DNA from 3 places in the Algoriphagus machipongonensis genome. Region 2 is predicted to be linked to each of the others. Evidence: riboswitches for the same ligand, from Rfam matches in the RefSeq annotation. Region 2 holds a riboswitch; each other region holds the start of a gene.
The links. Region 2 has a riboswitch for S-adenosylmethionine ahead of ALPR1_RS11210 (O-acetylhomoserine aminocarboxypropyltransferase/cysteine synthase family protein). Riboswitches for the same ligand answer to the same signal wherever they lie in the genome.
Positions count from the first base shown of each region.

Region 1: linked by a shared signal. The riboswitch ahead of ALPR1_RS06530 (trans-sulfuration enzyme family protein) and the one ahead of ALPR1_RS11210 (O-acetylhomoserine aminocarboxypropyltransferase/cysteine synthase family protein) in region 2 are both predicted to bind S-adenosylmethionine.
Region 3: linked by a shared signal. The riboswitch ahead of ALPR1_RS13325 (homocysteine S-methyltransferase family protein) and the one ahead of ALPR1_RS11210 (O-acetylhomoserine aminocarboxypropyltransferase/cysteine synthase family protein) in region 2 are both predicted to bind S-adenosylmethionine.

Region 1 covers NZ_CM001023.1:1,512,596-1,520,203, forward strand. The annotation lists gene ALPR1_RS06505 (creatininase family protein) at 1-35, opposite strand, end outside; gene ALPR1_RS06510 (isoaspartyl peptidase/L-asparaginase family protein) at 126-1,106, shown strand; gene ALPR1_RS06515 (copper homeostasis protein CutC) at 1,108-1,854, shown strand; gene ALPR1_RS06520 (FG-GAP repeat domain-containing protein) at 1,851-3,395, shown strand; gene ALPR1_RS06525 (CBS domain-containing protein) at 3,516-3,977, shown strand; gene ALPR1_RS06530 (trans-sulfuration enzyme family protein) at 4,036-5,208, opposite strand; SAM riboswitch class I at 5,313-5,416, opposite strand; gene pth (aminoacyl-tRNA hydrolase) at 5,475-6,035, opposite strand; gene ALPR1_RS06540 (50S ribosomal protein L25/general stress protein Ctc) at 6,118-6,708, opposite strand; gene ALPR1_RS06545 (ribose-phosphate pyrophosphokinase) at 6,736-7,608, opposite strand, start outside.
Region 2 covers NZ_CM001023.1:2,657,152-2,664,759, reverse strand. The annotation lists gene argB (acetylglutamate kinase) at 1-735, shown strand, start outside; gene ALPR1_RS11230 (M20 family metallo-hydrolase) at 751-1,836, shown strand; gene argH (argininosuccinate lyase) at 1,845-3,179, shown strand; gene ALPR1_RS11220 (SulP family inorganic anion transporter) at 3,279-4,820, shown strand; gene can (carbonate dehydratase) at 4,817-5,470, shown strand; SAM riboswitch class I at 5,557-5,665, shown strand; gene ALPR1_RS11210 (O-acetylhomoserine aminocarboxypropyltransferase/cysteine synthase family protein) at 5,853-7,157, shown strand; gene ALPR1_RS11205 (homoserine O-acetyltransferase family protein) at 7,161-7,608, shown strand, end outside.
Region 3 covers NZ_CM001023.1:3,180,925-3,188,532, reverse strand. The annotation lists gene ALPR1_RS13335 (PAS domain S-box protein) at 1-1,459, shown strand, start outside; gene ALPR1_RS20390 (response regulator) at 1,474-1,869, shown strand; gene ALPR1_RS13330 (hypothetical protein) at 1,938-3,254, shown strand; SAM riboswitch class I at 3,342-3,440, shown strand; gene ALPR1_RS13325 (homocysteine S-methyltransferase family protein) at 3,501-4,553, shown strand; gene metH (methionine synthase) at 4,576-7,254, shown strand; gene metF (methylenetetrahydrofolate reductase [NAD(P)H]) at 7,251-7,608, shown strand, end outside.

The DNA.
Region 1 (7,608 bases), 1.1 Mb from region 2:
TTCCAATTGGCTTCTTTTAATAAATAAGGCTTCATATTATGGGGATTTAGAAAGGATTTTTCAAAAGGTAGGCTTTATTAAAATCAATTTTAATAATTTCAATGCCTCATCCGAAATTAAGTCATATGTCTGAAAGAAGAAAGTTTATTAAGAAGTCCCTGTTAGGGTCAGCAATTGTCATTCCTGCTATTTCTAAATCTATTGCTCAGCCTCAAAGACCAAGTTTGGTCGGTGAAAAACCACTGATATTATCTACCTGGAACCATGGGTTACCTGCCAATGCTGCAGCAATCGCAAAGCTGAAGGAAACAGGAAATATTATTGATGCTGTTGAAACAGGTGTTATGGACACAGAAAATGACTTGAGTAACTTGTCTGTAGGCCTTCAAGGATTGCCCGATAGAGAGGGTATAACCACATTGGATGCATCCATCATGAATGGTAATGGAGAATGTGGATCAGTTGCCTTTGTAAGACAAGTAAAACATCCGGTTTCATTAGCCAGAGTTGTTATGGAAAAGACTCCACATGTGATGATTGTGGGTGAAGGTGCTAGACAATTGGCAATTTCTGAAGGTTTTCCTATCGAAAAGGAAGAGTTAAGTCCAAATGCTAAAAAGGCCTATGAAAAATGGAAAGTACAAAGCCAATACAAACCCATCATCAATATTGAAAATCATGATACTATAGGTATGATAGGGTTGGACAAAGATGGGAATTTAGCAGGTAGCTGTACTACTAGTGGATTGGCTTATAAAATGCATGGAAGAGTAGGAGATAGTCCCATTATCGGAGCGGGTCTTTTTGTAGATAATGAGGTAGGAGCTGCTACTGCAACAGGCCTTGGTGAATCTATTATTAAGGTTTGTGGAAGTTTCATGATCGTAGAGTTAATGAGGCAAGGAAGAACACCTCAGGAAGCTTGTGAAGAAGCTGTGAGGCGTTTGATTTCCAAAAACAAAGGAAATATTAAAGATATTCAAGCGGGTTTTCTCGCAATAAATAAAGATGGAGAGGTGGGAGCATTTGCTGTACAACCAGGCTTTAATTATGCTCAAGGGACCATGAGCTATAACAAGATGATAGACTCAAAAAGTCATTTTTAAGATGGGAAAAGTAACACTAGAAGCACCGGTATTTAGTGTGGAGGCTGCTCTAGAAGCTGCTGATTTCGGAATTGATAGATTGGAGCTATGCGCTAATTTTCCAGAAGGAGGAGAGACTCCAAGTGCTGGGATGCTTAAGTTCTTGAGATCAGAAATTGATATTCCCATTTTTGTGATGATTCGCCCTAGGGGAGGAGATTTTGCCTATTCTCAAAAGGAATTAATGGTCATGAAACGAGACATTGAATTGCTTGGTGAACTTGGTGCTGATGGTTTTGTATTTGGTGTTTTGGATACAGAAGGCGAAGTAAATACTGCTGCTTGCGAAAGTCTAATTCGAACAGCATCCGGTAAACCTTGCACATTTCATAGAGCATTCGATGCCTTGTCAAACCAATTTGATTCCTTGGAAACCATTATTTCTTTGGGTTTTGATCGAATTCTAACTTCAGGAGGAAAAAACTCTGTAAGCGAAGGATTTTCAAGAATTCAGGATTTAATGGAAATAGCACAAGATCGGATTAGTATCATGCCTGGAGGTGGTTCAAAGCCTGAGCATGTAACCTCACTTTCTAAAATCCCCTATTTCAAGGATATTCATGCTTCCTGCAAGACATGGAAATCTGCCAACAATAATTTTGTGAATCCTGATGTTTCTTTTTCTGATGATCCGGAAGCTTTTAGTAAGCACCTTCTAGTAGATCAGGAAACAGTTAGTCAATTTAGAGAAGCGATTGATTCCCTATGAAAATCAATAAATCCTTATCGATTGCTTTAATCGCACTTTGTTCCTGTAATCCCATTTCAGAAAGAAAGCAGCCACCTCCCTCACTCACCCAGTTGGCATCCGCAGATTTAAATCTTGATGGGGAGCAATTGGCAAATGCCTATTGTGCTAGCTGTCACGTGAAACCCGAACCAGAAGTTTTAGATAAGGCTACCTGGAAGGATAAGGTGCTTCCTGACATGAGGAAAAGGATGGGATTGGTAATTGATGAGGATTTTGGAACACTGATGCCAATTGATATGGATGTGCCAAAAGGCATATACTCAGAAGTTCCTTTGATCAAAAGAAAAGATTGGGATAAAATTCTTGATTATTATTTGGCTAATTCTCCTGAGCAACCTTTGCCCCAAGAGCAAAAAATACCTGTAAAAAAAGGAATTCCTGGTTTCGAATTAAGGCAACCGAAATTTGATAAGGATTACACAAATTTGGTCACCATGCTTCAAATTGAGCCTAATTCAGGAGATTTGTGGTTAGGACATCGTTTTAAATCTGTTTTTGTTTTTGACTCCAAAAATGGGTTTGAGCTGAAAGATTCTATTCCTACTGACACCGCGCCAATTGATTTGAAATGGCTAGAAAATGGGCAAGATTTTGAATTGTTGACAATGGGCTTGATGGATCCATCGAATGATTCTGTAGGGGCTTTAGTTCAATATCATAAAATTAATGAGGCTTGGGAGACCTCTTCTGTTCTTTCTGACCTCAAAAGGCCTGTGCATTTGGCAAGTGAGGATTTCAATGGAGATGGGATTGAAGATCTAGTCGTTAGTGAATTTGGAAACCATGTGGGAGAATTGAGTTTATATTTATCCGACGGAGATGTTTTTAAGAAACAGGTTTTGAAAGCAAAACCCGGGGCCAGAAGAGTAATTATTGAAGACTTAGATACTGATGGAGATTTGGATGTCTTAGCCTTGATGACACAAGAGAATGAAGGTTTCTTCGCTTACTTAAATCAAGGAGATGGAAGCTTTAAAGAGAAAATTATTTTACGTTTTCAACCAGCATTTGGATCTAGTGATTTCAGGTATGAAGACATGAATGCTGATGGTTTGAAAGATTTGGTTTTAGTCAATGGAGATAATGCAGATCTGTCCCAGATTTTAAAGAATTTCCATGGAGTCCGAATATTTTTGAATGAAGGGGATTTTGAGTTTAATCAATCTTGGTTTTACCCCATGTACGGAGCCAGTGGATTAGAAGTAGATGATTTTGATCAAGATGGTGATGTAGATTTAATGGCAATCTCTTTTTTTCCAGATCCTGAACAAGTACCAAGACAAGACCTGATTTATTTTGAACAAACCGTAAAAGGCGAATTTCTACCTTTTGTTCCTGAAATTGATTTTAATTCACATTGGTTGACTATAGCCAAAGGAGATTTGGATTTGGATGGAGATCAAGACGTAGTTGTGGGTTCTTTTGAGTTCCAAGATTTGTATCAGAAAGTAAATCACCCTTGGAATCCCATAATAGTCCTAGAAAACACAAAGGAATAATATTCTTTAATTATTGATTATTTCGATTTTTAGTATCGAATAATTTAAATTTTAAGACTTCTATTTTTATATATGATATTATTTCAGTAAATTATTCTTTCACCTATAATCTTTTTTGCTATGGTTAAGAGTTTTCAGGGAGTAAGAATGGCTGAGCCAAAAAAGTCTCCCGCAGCACCAATTTTGGTCAAAGATCATATGAGCACTAAGCTGGTGACCTTTCTTCCGGACGATACAATCGACATGGTTTTGGAAGTTCTCACCAAACGAAAAATTTCAGGCGCTCCTGTAGTGGATGAGTCTGGTAGCTTGGTTGGGATTATCTCAGAGGTAGATTGCTTGAAAGAAATTATCAAAGGGAAATACACTAACACTCCAAAGTTTCCGGGAAAAGTTAAGGATCACATGAGTGTAGATGTCATTACCTTGGGTCCTGAACTTTCGATTTTCGATGCTGCTCAGAAATTTTTAGAATTAAAAATAAGGCGATTTCCTGTGATAAGGGATGGTAGTTTGATCGGTCAGATAAGTTTGAGTGATATTATACGAGCTTTCCCTAAGCTGAAAGACACTACTTGGTAAAGCACTTTAGCTACTAGGATTAAAAAGCCCCTATCATTTATATGATAGGGGCTTTCTTTTACTTCGATCTGTTTAGCGCTTTTTCTACATCCTCAATAATGTCGTCTATATGCTCCAGTCCAACGGATAGTCTTACCAGGCCATCCGTAATCCCAACTCTTGCTCTTTCTTCTTCTGAAAGCTTGCTATGTGTAGTGGAAGCGGGGTGAGTGACGATGCTTCGGCTATCTCCTAGGTTTGCAGTCACAGAAATCATTTGCAACTGATCTATAAAGCGCTTTGCTCTTTCTAGGCCACCCTTTAATGTTAAGGTAATTATTCCTCCCCCAAGCTTCATTTGTTTTTTGGCTAACTCATATTGAGGGTGAGATTTTAAAAAGGGATATTTAACTTGATCTATCTCTTGGTTTCCTTCAAAATAAGTAGCGGTTTTCAAGGCGTTTTCACAATGCCTATCCATTCTTACTCCCAATGTTTCCATGCTTTTGGATAAAATCCAGGCATTAAACGGAGAAATTGCAGGCCCGGTATGGCGAGTGAAAAACTGGACCTCTTTCATCAATTCCTCGGTTCCTAAAATCAAACCTCCTAATACTCTACCTTGTCCGTCGATATATTTTGTGGCGCTATGAGTAACGATGTGTGCCCCCCATTTGGCAGGTTGCTGGAGGTAGGGGGTTGCAAAGCAATTGTCTACTACTAAGATCAAATTATGCGCTTTTGCAAAATTTCCGGCCCATTCCAAGTCAATGATTTCCAATCCAGGGTTCGATGGAGTTTCTATGAAAAGCATTTTGGTATTGGGTTGTACTAATTTTTCCCAATTATGAATATCTGAAATATCTCCATAGGTTGAGGTGATTCCCCATTTAGGAAATACTCTGGTCAACAGTTGGTGAGTGGAACCAAATAGGGATCTGGCAGCAAGCACATGGTCGCCTTGTTGAAGTAAGGAAGCGATACTACCAAACATAGCTGCCATACCTGAGGCGGTGGCAATTCCTGCTTCGGTGCCTTCTGCAGCACAGATTTTATCGATTAAGTCAGTTGAATTAGGGTTTGCATACCTTGAATAGATATTGCCTTCAATTTCATCTGCAAACGTCGCTCTGGCCTCCTCTGCTGAATCAAAGGTAAAGCTAGAGGTAAGGTAAAGTGGAGAGGAGTGTTCCTTTTGATTTGACTTGGATGGGTTGATCCGAATGGAGTTGGTTTCAAAATGCTTACTCATAGCGATTGCCTGGATTATAATTTGATACAATTAGGCTCATACAGTTTGAGAAAGTCAAACCACAGCGGTCTATTCGAACTAAAAAGGGGTGTTTTTGTAAAGCCTGTTTATAGTTCCCGCAGTGGGTAGGACTTGGCACCTTTCCCGAAATCGTGGATGGTTGCCAGAGGGTCAGTGAGCCTAATCTCTCGCCTCTTCTTTATAAATCAGTTACCTGAAGTGCCACAAAGTAAGCTGGACTTTATCTTATTTCCAAATACAAGTTGTCAATTGTTAAATTGATTCATGGTATGTTGGATGCCAATAGTGCAAAAGGCCAAAGACATGTCTATTGCTTGGTCCATGATTTCTGGCAATTGATCGAATTCTTCTTGAGTAAACTTGCCCAATACGTAATCTACTTGTCGTCCTTTTGGGAAATCATCACCTATTCCCATTCTTAATCGAGGGTAATTTTGTCCGCCAGTAAGTGCTTCTATATTTTTCAATCCATTATGACCTGCTGCGCTACCTTTGGGCTTCATTCTTAGTTTCCCAAATGGCAATGCCACCTCGTCTACGATAATGAGGATATTCTCTTTTGGAATCTGAAGTTCTTTCATCCAGTAATTCACAGCTTTACCACTCAAGTTCATGTAAGTGGTAGGTTTGATAAGGTGAATAGATCTCCCCTTAAATTTGTATTCAGTTTTAAAAGCTAGGCGGTCACTTTTCCAAGTTAAATTCTCTTTTTCAGCTAGCCTATCGACTGTTAAAAAGCCAATGTTATGACGTGTCAATTCATATTCAGGTCCGATGTTTCCTAAACCGACAAGGAGGTACTTCATAAGAGTGGAGTTTATTTGGGTAAAAATAAAAAATCCTGCCCAGTAAATGGGACAGGATTTTGTAATGTTGATTTAGGTAGGATTATGCTTCCTCGCCTTCCTCTTCTACTTTTTTGCCTCTTAGTGCTCTTGGGATACCAATGGTTACCAAAGAAACATTTGGGCTAGTTAAGATTTCAAAACCTTCTGCCTTCAATTCAGAAACTTTGAAAGACTTACCTAAGTCTAGCTTAGAAATGTCAGCTTCAATGTAATCTGGAAGATCACCTGCTAAACCTTTAACTTTTAAAGATCTTGTTTTAAATTCAAGTTTACCACCTTTAGCAAGTCCTGGAGAACTTCCAGATACTTTAACAGGAATCTCAAATTTAATAGGCTTGTCATTAGTGAAAGCCATGAAGTCAGCGTGAAGAAGAACTTCACTTACTGGGTGGAATTGAGCTTCTTTCAAAACAGCCTTTACGATTGTTCCTTCGATGTTCAATTCTACTACGTGAACTTCAGGGGTGTAAATCAAATCTCTGAACAAGATAGCCGGAGCATAGAAATGAATCTGCTCAGGAATGCCTGGTCCGTAAACTACACAGGGTACATTGCCAGAATCTCTGATTTCGTTTAGAGTGGCACTGTCGAGATTTGCTCTTTTAAACCCTATAATCTCTAGTGTTTTCATAAGATATATATTTAATAAAATTGGTTCTTAAATAAATAAAGAACTGATCGAAGTGTGTCCTGTTACAGCATGGATAGCTTTGGCGAACAAGTCAGCAACGGTCAATACTCTAATTTTTGAAGAATCTTGTTTGAGTGGAATCGTATCAGTAATAACCAATTCCTCCAAAACAGATTTTTCAATGTTATCAATGGCTTTTCCTGAAAGTACTCCATGTGTGGTAATAGCTCTGACGGAAGTGGCACCTTTGTCTGTCAGGATTTCTGCAGCTTTACAAAGCGTTCCCGCAGTGTCTACCAAATCATCTACCAATATCACATCCTTTCCTTCCACGTCCCCAATGACCTGCATAGAAGCAACTTCATTGGCTCTTTTTCTGTGCTTATCACAGACTACCATTTCTACTTCAAAATGCTTTGCATATGCCCTTGCTCTAGCCACTCCTCCTACATCCGGAGATGCAAAAATCATGTTGGGTAAACTCAGCGAATTCAAATAGGGCACAAAGATAGCTGATCCATTTAAGTGATCCAAAGGGATGTCAAAAAAACCTTGAATTTGTCCAGCATGAAGATCACAAGTCATAATTCTATCTGCACCTGCTGAAGTGATCATATTTGCGATTGCTTTAGCTGCTATAGATACCCGAGGTCTGTCTTTTCGATCTTGTCTGGCATATCCAAAGTAAGGAATCACTGCACATACTTTATAGGCACTAGCTCTTTTAGCTGCATCAATCATCAAGCAAAGCTCCAGTAGATTATCACTAGGAGGGTTTGTGCTTTGGATAATGAAGACGGTACAACCACGGATAGACTCATTAAAACTAGGTGATAATTCTCCATCACTAAACTTTGAGATGGTTAGGTCGCCTAATTTTTTTCCATAGTTTTTGGCAAT
Region 2 (7,608 bases):
TTAAAGCTTTTCTCCAAATTTCCTGGTCATAAAATCCTTGTTCATGGAGGGGGAATTATGGCTTCAAGATTTGGAGAGTCCCTGGGAGTAATGCCAGAAATGGTAGATGGCAGGAGAATAACAGATAAAGATACCCTGGATGTCGTAACGATGGTTTACGCAGGCTTGATCAATAAGCAGATTGTTGCCAAGCTTCAAGCACTGAAAGTGAATTCCATAGGAATGACAGGTGCAGATGGGAATTTGATTCGCTCGATCAAAAGGCCGGTAAAAGGCATAGATTACGGATTTGTAGGAGATATCAAAGAGGTGAATAACAAACTGATTGATCATCTTCTAAAAGGAGATTTGCTTCCGGTAGTGAATGCCATCACACATGATCAAAAAGGGCAATTATTAAATACCAATGCGGATAGTATCGCCTCTGCCCTAGCGACGAGTTTAGCCAAAGAGCATCAGGTGAATTTATATTTTTGCTTTAATAAAAGTGGAGTATTGATTGATGAAAAAAATGAAAACTCCATTATCCCGCTGATTAATGAAGATATTTATCAGGAGCTCAAAAAAGAAAATGTGATTCATTCGGGAATGATTCCGAAGTTGGATAACGCTTTTGAAGCATTGATGAAAGGTGTGAACCATGTATGGATTGGAAAAGCTGAAAATTTACTATTAGCTGCCAAAGGAAAGTTATCGGGGACGACCATAGAGCGTCATCGATATGATCTATATTGATAGAAATATTACATTTTGAAAACCTACGACACCTTATATCAGGATGCTGTTCAGCTTCTTAAAGAGTTGATTAATACGCAATCATTCTCCAAAGAAGAAAGCGATACAGCAGCAATCCTTGAAAAGTTTTTCAATCATAGAAATATTTTATTTCAGCGATCTGGAAATAACTTATGGGCATTTGCCAATCCATTCAATCCTGAAATTCCTACTATCTGGTTAAATTCTCACCATGATACCGTAAAACCCAATGCTGGGTATACTTTGGATCCCTTTACCGAATTGGAGAAAGAGGGAAAGCTTTTTGGATTAGGAAGTAATGATGCGGGAGGACCTCTGGTTAGCTTGTTGGCTACATTTACACACTTTTATAATCGAGAAGATTTACCTTTTAACTTGATCATAATAGCCTCCGCAGAAGAGGAAATTTCAGGAAGAAATGGGATTGCTTCAGTTATTTCTGAAATTCCTAAATGTGATCTCGCTATTGTGGGAGAACCTACTTTGATGGATTTGGCTGTTGCAGAGAAAGGCTTAATGGTCATTGATGCAAAAGTAACTGGAAAAGCAGGGCATGCAGCCCGTGAGGAAGGTGTCAATGCGCTTTACCTAGCTTTGGATGATTTACAAAAAATCAAAGATTTTCAATTTCAGAGAGTGTCTCCATTTCTAGGAAAAACAAAGGTTTCAGCCACGGTAATCCAATCAGGAAAGCAGCATAATGTGGTTCCTGATTTATGCGAATTTACTTTGGATGTAAGAGTTACTGATGCTTATTCTCTTGAGGAAGCGCTGCAAGAATTAAAATCAAACTTAAAAGCTGAACTTATTCCTAGGTCATTGAGGCTTCAATCCTCTCATGTGCCTAATGAACATTTTATTTTAAAAATTGCGGAAAAGTTAGGCTTGAAAACTTATGGAAGCCCTACCCTTTCGGATCAAGCATTAATACCCTATCCTTCTGTAAAAATAGGCCCAGGGGACTCTGCAAGATCACACACTGCAGATGAATTCATTTATTTGAATGAAATTCAAGAAGGCATTTCAGGTTATATTTCCATTTTGGAAACCTATATTCAATTATTGACTCAAGAATCATAATACTACCCATGAAACTCTGGCAAAAAGCAACAGGAAATAAAAAAGAGGTTGAAAATTTTACGATCGGAAGAGATCCTGAATTTGATATCCTATTGGCTCCATTTGATGTATTGGGATCTATGGCACATGCAGAAATGCTAGCTAAAGTTGGTTTGCTAATTCCTGAAGACAATAAGACACTACAAAAGGGACTGAAAGACATTTATTATGAAATTGAGAAAGGGGAATTTGAAATTTCTCCTGGTGTGGAAGATGTTCACTCTCAAATTGAATTTTTATTAACAGAACGGTATGGAGAGGTTGGAAAAAAACTTCATAGTGGAAGAAGCAGAAATGATCAGGTTCTTGTTGATTTGAAATTATACTATAGAGCCGCGATCAGAGAATTAGTAGAAGAAGCTTCTATCCTATTTGACTTGTTGGTCAAGCTTTCAAAAAAGCATAAAGATGATTTGATGCCTGGGTATACACATACTCAATTAGCCATGCCTTCTTCATTTGGGCTTTGGTTTGGTTCATTTGCAGAAAGCTTAACGGAAGATATGGGTATGTTGGTGGCAGCTTTTGATCTTGCGAATAAAAATCCCTTAGGGTCTGCTGCTGGTTATGGTTCAAGTTTCCCATTAGATAGGACTTTCACCACTCAATTATTGGGCTTTGCCGATCTACATCATAATGTAATCAATGCTCAAAATAGTAGAGGCAAAGCTGAGAAAACCTTAGCATTTGCTTTGGCAGGAATTGCAGGAACCTTAAATAAGCTCTCTAGTGATGTTTGCTTGTTTATGAATCAGCATTTTGGTTTTATCTCTTTTCCTGATGATTTGACTACAGGCAGTAGCATCATGCCTCATAAAAAGAACCCTGATGTGTTTGAATTGATGCGTGCTAAAACCAATCAGATTCAAAGTGTACCCAATTCAATCACCCTACTTCTCACCAATACTACAACTGGGTATCACAGGGATTTGCAACTACTGAAAGAGGAGATTTTTCCAGCAATTGATACCATGCAAGACTGTCTGAGTATGTGTACATTCATGTTAAAATCCATTAAAATAAAGCAGGGCATATTAGAGAATCCATTTTACAAACATGTGTTCTCTGTTGAAGTGGTAAATGAATTGGTTATTAAGGGATTGCCATTTAGAGATGCTTATAAAAAGGTGGGATTAGACATCGAAGAGGATAATTTTTCTCCAGACCAAAGCCAAATAAATCATACACATGAAGGAAGCATTGGTAATTTATGTTTGGAAGAAATTAAAAGTAAAATGGAGCTAGCAATCAATAAATTTAATTTTGAGAAGCTTGATCAATCTGTCAAATCCCTATTAGATTAAAATTTTAGCTTATTTTAAATTATGCCATAATTTCTGTTGAAAAATCATACTTTTGGTTAATATAAATTATTCTGAACGCTAAATTTATGATTGAATATTATGGAAAGTCTTATAGGTAATAACCTCAGATATGACTTAAAATCCAGTCTGGTTGTATTTTTAGTTGCTCTACCCTTGTGTTTAGGGATTGCCATAGCCAGTGGAGCACCACCTATGTCTGGATTAATTGCCGGGATTGTCGGAGGGATAGTCGTTGGAGCATTTTCCGGATCACATGTCAGTGTCAGTGGTCCTGCTGCAGGTTTGACTGTGGTGGTATTAGACTCCATATCTTCACTGGGAACCTTTCCTTTGTTTTTATCTACTCTGGTAATTGCGGGACTGATTCAATTGGGCTTAGGCTTACTTAAAGCTGGGGTTCTAGGTTATTATTTTCCTCATTCCGTAATCAAAGGAATGCTTACTGCCATTGGGTTGATTCTTATTCTAAAGCAAATCCCACATGCTTTGGGCTATGATAAGGATACCATGGGAGACCTGGCATTTGCCCAATCAGACAATCATAATACCTTCACTGAAATCTGGTATGCGATAAAATTCAATAGCCCAGGTGCTATTGTTATTGTACTGGTGGCATTGGGGATTTTAATTCTTTTTGAACAGCCACGGATAAGGAACCATAAAATTTTTGGTGTTGTACCTGGAGCCTTGTGGGCAGTAATTTCAGGTATTCTAATTAATTTATTTTATCAGAACTCATTTGCAGAATGGGCTTTAGATGGTGAACACCTAGTAACTATTCCTTCTGTCAGCAGTGTAGATGAATTAGGAACCTTGATTACATTTCCAGACTTTTCCATGATTGGTGACCCCTCATTCTGGGTTATTGCATTTACTTTGGCAGTCATTGGATCTATAGAAACTCTCTTGTGCATAGATGCTGCAGATAAAATGGATCCGCAGAAAAGGATCACCCCTCCTTCTCGGGAATTGGTGGCTCAGGGAATTGGTAATTCTTTCTCTGGACTTATTGGTGGGCTTCCTGTGACTGCAGTTATTGTGAGAAGTTCTGCAAATATTACCAGTGGTGCTAAAACCAAACTTTCAGCCATATTGCATGGAATACTTCTGATGGTATTGATACTGGCCATTCCAAATATTCTAAACAAAATCCCTTTAAGTTGCCTAGCAGCAGTCCTATTTGTGGTAGGATATAAACTTGCTAAACCATCCATATTTGTATCCATTTATGAAAAAGGTTGGGATCAGTTTATTCCTTTTATCGTCACTGTGATAGCGATTTTATTTACAGATCTGTTGATTGGAATCGGAATCGGAATGGCTTTTGGACTTTTCTTTGTAATCAAATCCAACTTCCATAAATCTGTTCGTATTACTGAAATGAATGGAAACTACCTTGTTCAGCTACAAAAAGACGTGAGTTTTCTAAATAAAGCGCCTTTAATGAATGCACTATCCAAAATACCTAATGGTAGCCAAGTGATCATCAATGGTGAGAAAGCAAGGTTTATTGACCATGATATTCAAGAAGTCTTGAATGACTTTATTGCCACCTCTTCCGATAAACAGATTAAAATTACCACAGAAGGATTTAACTATAAATTAACTGAAACTGTATGAAACCATACGATAAACTGCTTCTCCAAAATAAAGCTTGGTCCGAAGAAGTAAATGAATTAGACCCTTCATTTTTTAAAAAATTGTCACAGCAACAGAGCCCCAAGTTTCTTTGGATAGGCTGTGCGGATAGTCGAGTGCCTGCAAACCAAATAACAGGTACAGATCCTGGAGAGATATTTGTTCATCGAAACATAGCCAATATGGTGGTGCACACAGACCTAAATTTATTGAGTGTTCTTCAGTATGCTGTAGAAGTTTTAAAGGTTGAACATATCATTGTTTGTGGTCATTATGGATGTGGTGGAATTGCAGCAGCTTTAGGACATGATAATTTAGGTTTGATCAATAAGTGGCTCAGGAATATCAAAGAAGTCTATTATAAATACCAATCTGATATTGAAGCAATTGCTGACGAAAAGGGAAAAATAAATAAGCTGGTAGAATTTAATGTAATTGAACAATGTCAGGATTTAATTAAAACCTCTATCATTCAAAAAGCATGGAAGTCAAGAAAAGCTCCAACTATTTATGGTTGGGTTTATGGGTTAGATAATGGATTAGTTTCCGAGCTGGTACAAATTGAGCCAGACATTGAAAATGTAAACCCTATCTTTCGATATGATCAAGATCAGTTAGATCAAAGCTTCTAAAAAAAATAGCCCGAATTCATTATTTCATTTTGAAAATCCGATTTCGGGCTTTTTATTTGTGTCATCCTTCACTTTTTAAGTGCAAGGATTTATAAAGAAGAGGTGAGAGACAGGCTCTATGACCCTCTGGCAACCTGGAAAATCCAAGGTGCCAAATCCTGCCAGTTGAGATGGTCTTAACTGGGACTATAAATTCTTTGCAACATGAACACAGGATTTAAACCTCAACCTTTCCCGGCTAATATTCCAACAAGTGATAAATACTTGTTTCTTGCTCATTTCTTGAACAAGACAAAAATGCTATGCCTTCCTTATTTTAAATTATTCTTTCAAAAAGCGGGTATCCTCTACCCAATATCTTTTAACAATAAACTCTAAAACCATGTCAAATCTACACTTTGAAACTTTACAGTTACATGCAGGTCAAGAGCCTGATCCAGCGACCAATGCAAGAGCAGTTCCGATTTATCAAACAACTTCCTATGTATTTAATAGTGCTGAGCACGGAGCGAACTTATTTGGGCTGAAAGAATTCGGTAATATTTATACCCGAATTATGAACCCAACCACAGATGTCTTTGAAAAAAGGATTGCTGCCTTAGAAGGTGGTGTGGCTGCAGTAGCTACTGCGTCAGGGCAAGCAGCTCAATTTTTAGCTCTAAACAATATTCTGTCAGAAGGTGAGAATTTTGTATCTACATCCTTTTTATATGGCGGTACTTATAATCAGTTTAAAGTGGCATTTAAGCGAATAGGTATTGAAGCCAGATTTGCCAAAGGAAATGATGCTCCTGCATTTGAAGCATTGATTGATGACAAGACAAAGGCAATTTATTTGGAGACTATCGGTAATCCAGAGTTTAATATTCCTGATTTTGAGGCCATTGCTGCCTTAGCTAAAAAGCATGATATTCCTTTGGTGGTGGACAATACTTTTGGAGCTGGAGGATTCTTATTTCAGCCTATTGCCCATGGTGCTAATTTGGTAACCTCTTCAGCAACCAAATGGATTGGTGGCCATGGAACATCCATCGGAGGTATTATTGTGGATGCAGGTAATTTCAATTGGGGAAATGGGAAATTCCCTCAATTCTCAGAGCCATCTGAAGGATACCATGGATTGAATTTCTGGGAAGTTTTTGGAGAAAATAATCCTTTGGGAATGCCCAATGTAGCCTTTGCCATTAGAGCACGTGTGGAAGGATTAAGGGATTTTGGGCCTGCTATCTCCCCTTTCAATTCTTTCTTACTGCTACAAGGGATTGAAACTTTATCCTTGAGAGTACAAAAAACAGTAGACAATGCACTGGCTATTGCCAAATGGTTGGAAAGTCATTCTCAAGTCAAAAAAGTGAATTATCCAGGACTGACTTCCTCTCCATATCATGAACTGGCCAAGAAATACCTGAAAAATGGATTTGGTGGCGTTTTGAGTTTTGAAATAGATGGAGATAAAGAACAAGCCTCAGAATTTATCAATAGCCTAGAATTAGTATCTCATTTGGCCAATGTAGGTGATGCTAAAACGTTAATTATTCAGCCTTCTGCTACGACACACCAGCAACTTTCTGATGAGGAGCAAATAGCAGCAGGAGTTACCCCTACTCAGCTTCGTTTGTCTGTAGGTATCGAACATGTGGAAGATATCAAAGCAGACTTACAGCAAGCATTTGAAAAATTAAAATAATCAATGAATTTAAAGAGTCAGTTCGCCTCGATTACCATGTCTCAAGATCTGTTTCATTCTAATCTGCCTTTAGAGCTAGAATCCGGAGAAATTTTACCAGAGTACGAAATTTCTTATACCAGCTATGGAGAGCTTAATGCAGATAAATCCAATGTTGTCTGGGTTATTCATGCCCTAACTGGAGATTCGAATGTTTCAGAATGGTGGAGTGGATTAATTGGAGAGGATAAGTTTTTTGATCCCTCCAGACATTTTATCATTTGTGCCAATTTGTTGGGATCCTGCTATGGGAGTACAAACCCATTAAGTATTAACCCAAAAACCGGTCAAAAATATTTCTACGATTTTCCTGAATTGACTACTCGGGATTTAGCTAAAAGTCTAGACAATCTAAGAAATCATCTGGGCATTCATCAAATCCATACCTTGATTGGAGGTTCTTTGGGAGGTC
Region 3 (7,608 bases), 520 kb from region 2:
AGGTACCAATGTTTTCCTACTGGATAAAGAGAGAAAATATATTGTAGCGGAAGGCACCAATTTTGAAAATTGGGGAATGACTAGGGAGGATTTTGAGGGGAAATTTTTATGGGAAGTGCATGTGACTCCTTATGAGGAAGTAAATGCATTGTTGGACCAGGTATATTACGATCGCCAATTTTTGGAATCAGAGTTTGCGTTTGGTGACCGCTATTATGCTAGGTCATTTAGACCGATTGTCATCAATGATCAAGTGGAATTTGTGCTTAGTATTATCAGAGATATTACAGATGAGCATCAAGCAAAAATCAATTTGCTACAATCTGAAGAAAAGTATAGAACGCTGGTTGAAGAAAGTACCGAAATCATTTTCTCTCTGACAGAAAAGTTTGAGCTTCAATATGTTTCCCCTAATGTGCAGCAGTTTTTAGGCTATAAAGCCTCTGATGTAATTGGTAAAAGTATTTTTGAATTTCTCAACCCAGATGACATGGGAGAATTTGAGAAAATCTTAGGAGACAATCAGGATTTCTTAGCTCAAAACCAGTTCTTGGAATTTCGACTAAGGCATTTAAATGGTGATTATAGAGTCTTTAATTCCCATGGAAAGTTGATCGAGGACAAGGAGGGGAATCCTAGTTTTTATACCGGTATTGCTAGGGATGTTTCGAAATTAAAAGAAGCCCAAAAGGAATTAGTAAAGGCGAAAGAAAATGCAGAACAGGCTTCTCTCGTTAAATCTCAATTCCTTTCAATCATGAGTCATGAAATCCGAACGCCCATGAATGCGGTGATTGGATTGTCTCATCTATTGATGCAGGAAGATCCTCGCGCCGATCAGTTGGAAAACTTAAAGACACTTCAGTTTTCCGCAGAGAATCTAATGGCTTTAATCAATGATATACTGGATTATAATAAGATCGATTCTGGTAAAGTCGAACTGGAAGAATTGCCATTGGATTTAAAGAATTTAGTAACCAGGATTGTTCATTCCCATAGCTTTCAGGCAAATGAAAAAGATTTAAGGCTTTCTTGTCTCATAGATCCCGATTTACCACAAAAACTTCTTGGGGACTCGGTAAGGTTAGGCCAAATAATAAATAACCTACTTTCCAATGCCATAAAATTCACAGATAAGGGAGAAGTTACGATTAAGTTGTCCCATGAAATTCTCGAGAAGGGAATCTGTCGAGTTAATTTTGAGTGTATTGATACGGGTATCGGTGTGCCTGAAGATAAAAAAGAATCAATTTTTGAAGCATTTACACAGGCTTCCTCTTCAACCACCCGGAAATATGGTGGAACAGGTTTAGGCTTGGCTATTGTAAAAAGGCTGGTAAACCTATATGGCGGAGATATCGAGGTGAATTCAAATATTTCTGGGGGCAGTACTTTTAAGTTTTACGCTGATTTTAAAATTGCCAAGTTCAATAAAAAGAGGCAGTCGATAGTAAAGTAAGACTTCCAAGTTCATTGCAGGAGGCTACTATTTTAGTAGCTGAGGATAATTATGTCAATCAAATATTGATAAAGAAATTCCTGAAAAAATGGAATACAGGAAAAGTGGTCATTTCTTCAGATGGGCAAGAAGCCTTGGAAATGTTTGGTAAGGAGCATTTTGATCTTGTTCTCTTGGATCTTCAAATGCCTGTCCTAGATGGCTTTGCAGTTGCCGAGAAAATCAGAGCTGATAGCGACCCGATAAAATCAAATGTCCCTATTTTGGCGCTGACAGCCACATCATTTCAAGAGGTAAAAGACCAGATGAAAGAAATTGGCTTTGATGATTTTGTTCCCAAGCCATTCATACCAGAAGTGCTTTACGATAAATTAATCAAACATCTTAATAGGAAAGATTCGCTAGAATAATCGGTTTAGCATTAATTTTGCCTGCAAGGAAGCTATTGTGCAGACAACCTTAATAACTGAGTAAATTCATGCCTCGTTTTTTTCGATTTTTCCTTTTCACCCTAATTCTCGGTTGGTCTTTTAGTGTCTCTGCACAGCAATTGGTGACAAAGAGGTCTTCCTTCTATGTCGTGGTAGGAACATCTGGTGCCAAGCTCAATCAATTTGACCAATTGCTGAAAGATCGTGGCCTGTCGGGATTAAGGAATAAATACAATACAATCGGCCTGGGATATCAAACTCGATACAATGATTTTGTGATCGGAATGGAGCTATATCATAACCGAGGTAGCAAAAGCGTTTTTGACGGTTATAACATAGGGTATAGAACTTCAAGGGCATTAGTGAATATTGGCTATTCATTTATAGAAGAGTCAAAATTTCAATTGATACATTATATGTCTATTGGAGCTGGGTTTTTGAATTTTCAGATGCTCCCTGAAAACCAATCCGGTAACTTGGATGAGTTTTTAGCTGAACCCGCTCAAGGCTTTATTCTTCGAAAGAAAAACATTCAAAAAGGAAGTCAATATTACGGCAACTTTTTGACGGAGACAGGTTTCCAATTAAGTTATGATTTTGACCTTCCGGGAAGGAAAGAAGCCTTAGAAGTATTATTAAAATTAGGATACTCATTTAGTCCATTTGAAGGTAAATGGAATATGAAAGACCTTTCATTTGATAATGCCCAAAGTGGTGCATTTATCAGACTTGGAGCAGGCTTAACGCTGCCGGATCGAAATTTCTTTTATAAAGATGGATCTATTGGATTTTACTTAATAAATGGAATTCATTTTACATCACCTACCAAGTTGAATGAAAAGCTTGCAGATGCTGGATTTAATGAACTAGACGGAAAGCCACATAATATTGGCTTGAAGATTCTTGGAGAAACAGGTTCATTACTCTATGGGGCTGAAGTATTTAATTTAGCAATGCATGGTGAAGCCAACACTTTAAGGGAGCAATCCCTCAATAGTCTTCGTGTTTATGGTAACATAGGAATGAAATTTTTCCAGTTCAAGAATTTTGGAATAGGTGGGGTTGTAGGACTAGGTTTTGGAAATATACGCTATACCAATACACTTAAAGAAAAGCCTGATTTTCCGGAATTATTTGAGCAAAGGAATTTTGACAGTTACATAAAGAGCAGTGGTTTGATGACCAAACCAGAAGTTTTTATTGAATATGGTTTGCCTATTGGAAAACGCAATTTGTTTGATATTGTATTCAACACCTCGTTTGGATATGAACTTCCTTTGGGGAATTACAAATTAGGAGATTTAAGCATGAGCAGCTACATGGCAGCACCTTATCTCAGTATAGGTGTGGGAGTAAGGCCATAAGTTGAGAATCTCTAAAAATATGTCCAAAACCCTATCAAAATTGCTGTAATCGACTGTTTTATTAGGAAAATGATAGTACCTTTGGTCAGCTTATCGAGAAAGACTGAGGGAAGGGCCCGACGACGTCTTAGCAACCTGTAACCAAGGTGCTAATTCCCATCCCGAATATTCGGGAATAGATGAGCGGATAAGTCTTTGTACTTTTTTCCGTGTTTTGCTCGATTAGCCCTTGAATATTAATCAATTATGCAAAACAGAACTGAACTCCTACTACAGCAAATTCAAAAAAGAATCCTGATTCTCGATGGTGCCATGGGTACTATGATTCAGCGATATAAGTTGACGGAGGAAGATTTTAGAACTCCTGAGTTGAAAAATTATGCGAAGGATCTAAAAGGAAATAATGATTTGCTGTCATTGAGTAAGCCAGAAATTATTAAAGCCATTCATAGGGAATATTTGGACGCAGGATCCGATATTATTGAAACTAATACGTTCTCTGCTACCACTATCGCCCAAGCTGATTATGGTTTGGAGCACTTAGCCTATGCAATCAATTTTGAATCCGCAAAGCTGGCAAGAGAAGTGGCAGAGGAATACTCAGCAAATAATCCAGATAAACCCCGATTTGTTGCAGGTGCAATAGGCCCGACCAATCGAACTGCTTCACTCTCGCCAGATGTAAATGACCCCGGCTATAGAGCAGTTACGTTTGACCAATTGGCAGAAGCTTATTCGGAGCAAGTAAGAGGGTTATTAGATGGTGGTTCTGATATATTATTGGTAGAAACAATTTTTGACACCTTGAATGCAAAAGCAGCTCTTTATGCCATTCAGGATGTTTTTGAGGAAAGAAATTTGCCACTTGATCCAAGGGAAGGAGGAATTCCAATCATGGTTTCAGGAACTATAACAGATGCCTCAGGGCGTACATTGTCAGGGCAAACCACTGAAGCATTTTTGATTTCAATTTCTCACGTTCCTTTGCTTTCTGTAGGCCTTAATTGTGCTTTGGGAGCTAAAGAACTTAGGCCATACCTTAAAGTTCTTGCACAGAAATCACCTTTTTATGTCAGTGCTTATCCGAATGCAGGGCTTCCCAATGAATTTGGGGCATACGATCAGGGAGCAGATGAAATGGCAGGTCAGGTCCGGGACTTTTTAAAAGAAGGGATGCTGAATATCTTAGGAGGATGCTGCGGCACCACTCCTGAACATATAGCAGCTTTGGCAAACCTTTCAGAAGGTTTTGCCCCTCGTAAATTAAATCAATTAGAAGTAGAAGAAACGTTGGATTGAGGTGATAGATAACAAACATTACATGAAACTATCTGGGCTGGAGCCTTTGGTAGTAACACCGGAAATCAATTTTGTAAATATTGGTGAGCGAACCAATATTACCGGGTCGAAAAAATTCGCAAGGTTAATCCTCAATGGGCAATACGACGACGCCTTGGATGTGGCATTGGATCAAGTCCGTGGTGGAGCACAAGTATTGGATGTCTGCATGGACGAAGGTATGCTGGATGGAGAAGCAGCCATGGTCAAATTTTTGAATTTGCTGGCTTCAGAACCTGAAATAAGCAGAATTCCAATCATGATCGATAGCTCGAAATGGGCGATCATCCTTGCAGGACTTAAATGTATCCAAGGCAAGGGGATTGTAAATTCTATTTCCTTAAAAAATGGGAAAGAGGAGTTTGTCAATCAGGCAAAGACCATTAAAAAGTTTGGTGCTGCTGTAGTAGTAATGGCTTTTGATGAAGATGGTCAGGCGGATACCTATGATAGAAGAATAGAGATTTGTGAGCGTAGTTATAGGGTGTTGGTCGATGAGGTGAAGTTTAATCCTCAGGATATCATTTTTGACCCAAATATTTTCCCTGTTGCCACAGGTATGGATGAGCATAAGAAAAATGCTTTGGACTTCTTTTTGGCAACACAATGGATCAAAGAAAATCTGCCTGGAGCGAAAGTTAGTGGTGGTGTGAGTAATGTGAGTTTCTCGTTTAGAGGAAATAATCCTGTAAGAGAAGCGATGCATGCTGCTTTCCTATACCATGCTATACACCATGGAATGGATATGGGGATAGTAAATCCCACTATGCTAGAGGTTTACGACGATATACCTAAGGACCTTTTGGAGAAAGTGGAGGACGTTCTTTTCGATAGAAGAGAAGATGCTACAGAGCGACTTTTGGACTTTGCAGAGACTGTCAAAGCTTCAGGGAAGAAAGAAGCCGTCAATGAAGCATGGAGATCTGATCCTGTTTCAAAAAGAATAGAACATGCCTTAGTCAAGGGGATTCTAGATTACATTGTGGAGGATACCGAGGAAGCCAGGCTTGAGTTGAGTAATCCTTTAAAAGTGATCGAAGGTCCTTTGATGGATGGAATGAACGTAGTAGGAGATCTTTTCGGAGAAGGGAAAATGTTTTTGCCTCAGGTAGTTAAGTCAGCTCGGGTAATGAAAAAAGCAGTGGCCTATCTTGAGCCATTTATGCCTTTGCCTGAAGAGGGTCAAGAGAAAAGTTCTCTAAAGAAAATTCTGATGGCGACTGTTAAAGGCGATGTCCATGATATTGGGAAAAATATTGTGGGAGTGGTTTTGGCATGTAATAGCTATCAAATTATCGATTTGGGCGTGATGGTGGATGCTCAAAAAATTATCGATGAAGCGATTAAAAATAAAGTAGATATTATTGGCTTGAGTGGTTTGATTACTCCATCATTGGATGAAATGGTCAATGTTGCTTCAGAAATGGAGAGACAAGGCTTGAAGATTCCTTTGTTGATAGGTGGGGCGACTACCTCAAGAATTCACACTGCAGTGAAAATTGACCCAGTTTATAGCGGGACAGTTGTGCATGTGATGGATGCGAGTAAGTCAGTTCCTGTGGCAGGAGAAGCAATTTCTGAAGAAACGAAGGAGGCTTATAGACTTCAGATCAAAGAGACTTATGCGAAGTTGAGAGAGGATCACGAAGCTAAACAATCGGCCAAGCAATTGGTGACTTATCAGGAGGCGAAAGCCAATCCTGTTGCGATCGATTGGGACGTGGTAGACCCAGTTGTACCTAATACTACAGGAACGACTGTACTAAAAGATCTAGACTTACATATTCTTCGAAAATATATTGATTGGACACCATTCTTTAGCACTTGGATGCTAAGTGGTAAATACCCTAAGATCTTTGATGATCCAATTGTAGGAGTTGAAGCTAAAAAGCTATTTGATGATGCGAATAAAATGCTTGATCAACTGATTGAGGAAAAATGGCTTTTAGCGAATGCAGTATTTGGTATCTACCCTGTTCAAAGGACCGAAGATGACGCAATAGTGCTTGATGAAAATGCGAATGAAATCGGCAAATTTCACTTTTTGCGCCAGCAGGGTAAAAAGGGCAAAGGGGTACCAAATCGATCTTTGGTAGATTACCTTCATCCTAACAAAAAGGATTATTTGGGTTGCTTTGCTGTGACTTCAGGAATTGGAATGGAGTCAAAGCTGGCAGAATTCCAAAAAGAAGGTGACGACTATAACGATATTTTGTTTAAGGCACTGGCAGATAGATTGGCAGAAGCTGCGGCAGAATATGTTCATGAATTGGTAAGGAAAGAGTATTGGGGCTATAGTTCAGAAGAATCTCTTGCTAATGATTCATTGATTAGAGAGGAATATGTAGGAATCAGGCCAGCGCCAGGGTATCCGGCTTGTCCTGAGCATTCTGAAAAAGAAACCATTTCCCGTTTGCTTGATATGGAGAAAAACTCAGGAATCACCTTAACCACAAGTTATGCGATGTACCCGACATCCTCTGTTTCAGGATTCTTTTTTGCCAATCCGGAAAGTAAATATTTTGGTTTAGGGAAAATAGCTGAAGATCAGGTGGCAAGCTATGCCGAAAGAAAAGGAATTTCTCTGGCTGACGCAGAGCGCTTACTTTCACCTAACTTAGCTTACCAACCACATAAAAAATTAGCATCTCAACCTATATGAAAATAACCCAGCACCTGGAAAATGCGGATAAAACGCTTTTTTCATTTGAAATTTTACCTCCTCTCAAAGGACAAAGCTTAAAAGAGTTACTAGAAGGAATCTCTCCATTGATGGAGTTTCAACCTCCTTTTGTAGATGTTACCTATCACAGGGAGGAGTATATTTATAAGAAGCATCCCAATGGATTATTGGAGAAGATAAGGACAAAAAAACGTCCTGGTACAGTAGGGATTTGTGCCGCTATGATGAACAGGTTTCAGGTAGATGCTGTTCCTCATTTACTTTGTGGTGGCTTCAACAAGGAGGAAACAGAGAATGCATTGATTGACCTCAATTTCATTGGGGTGGAAAATG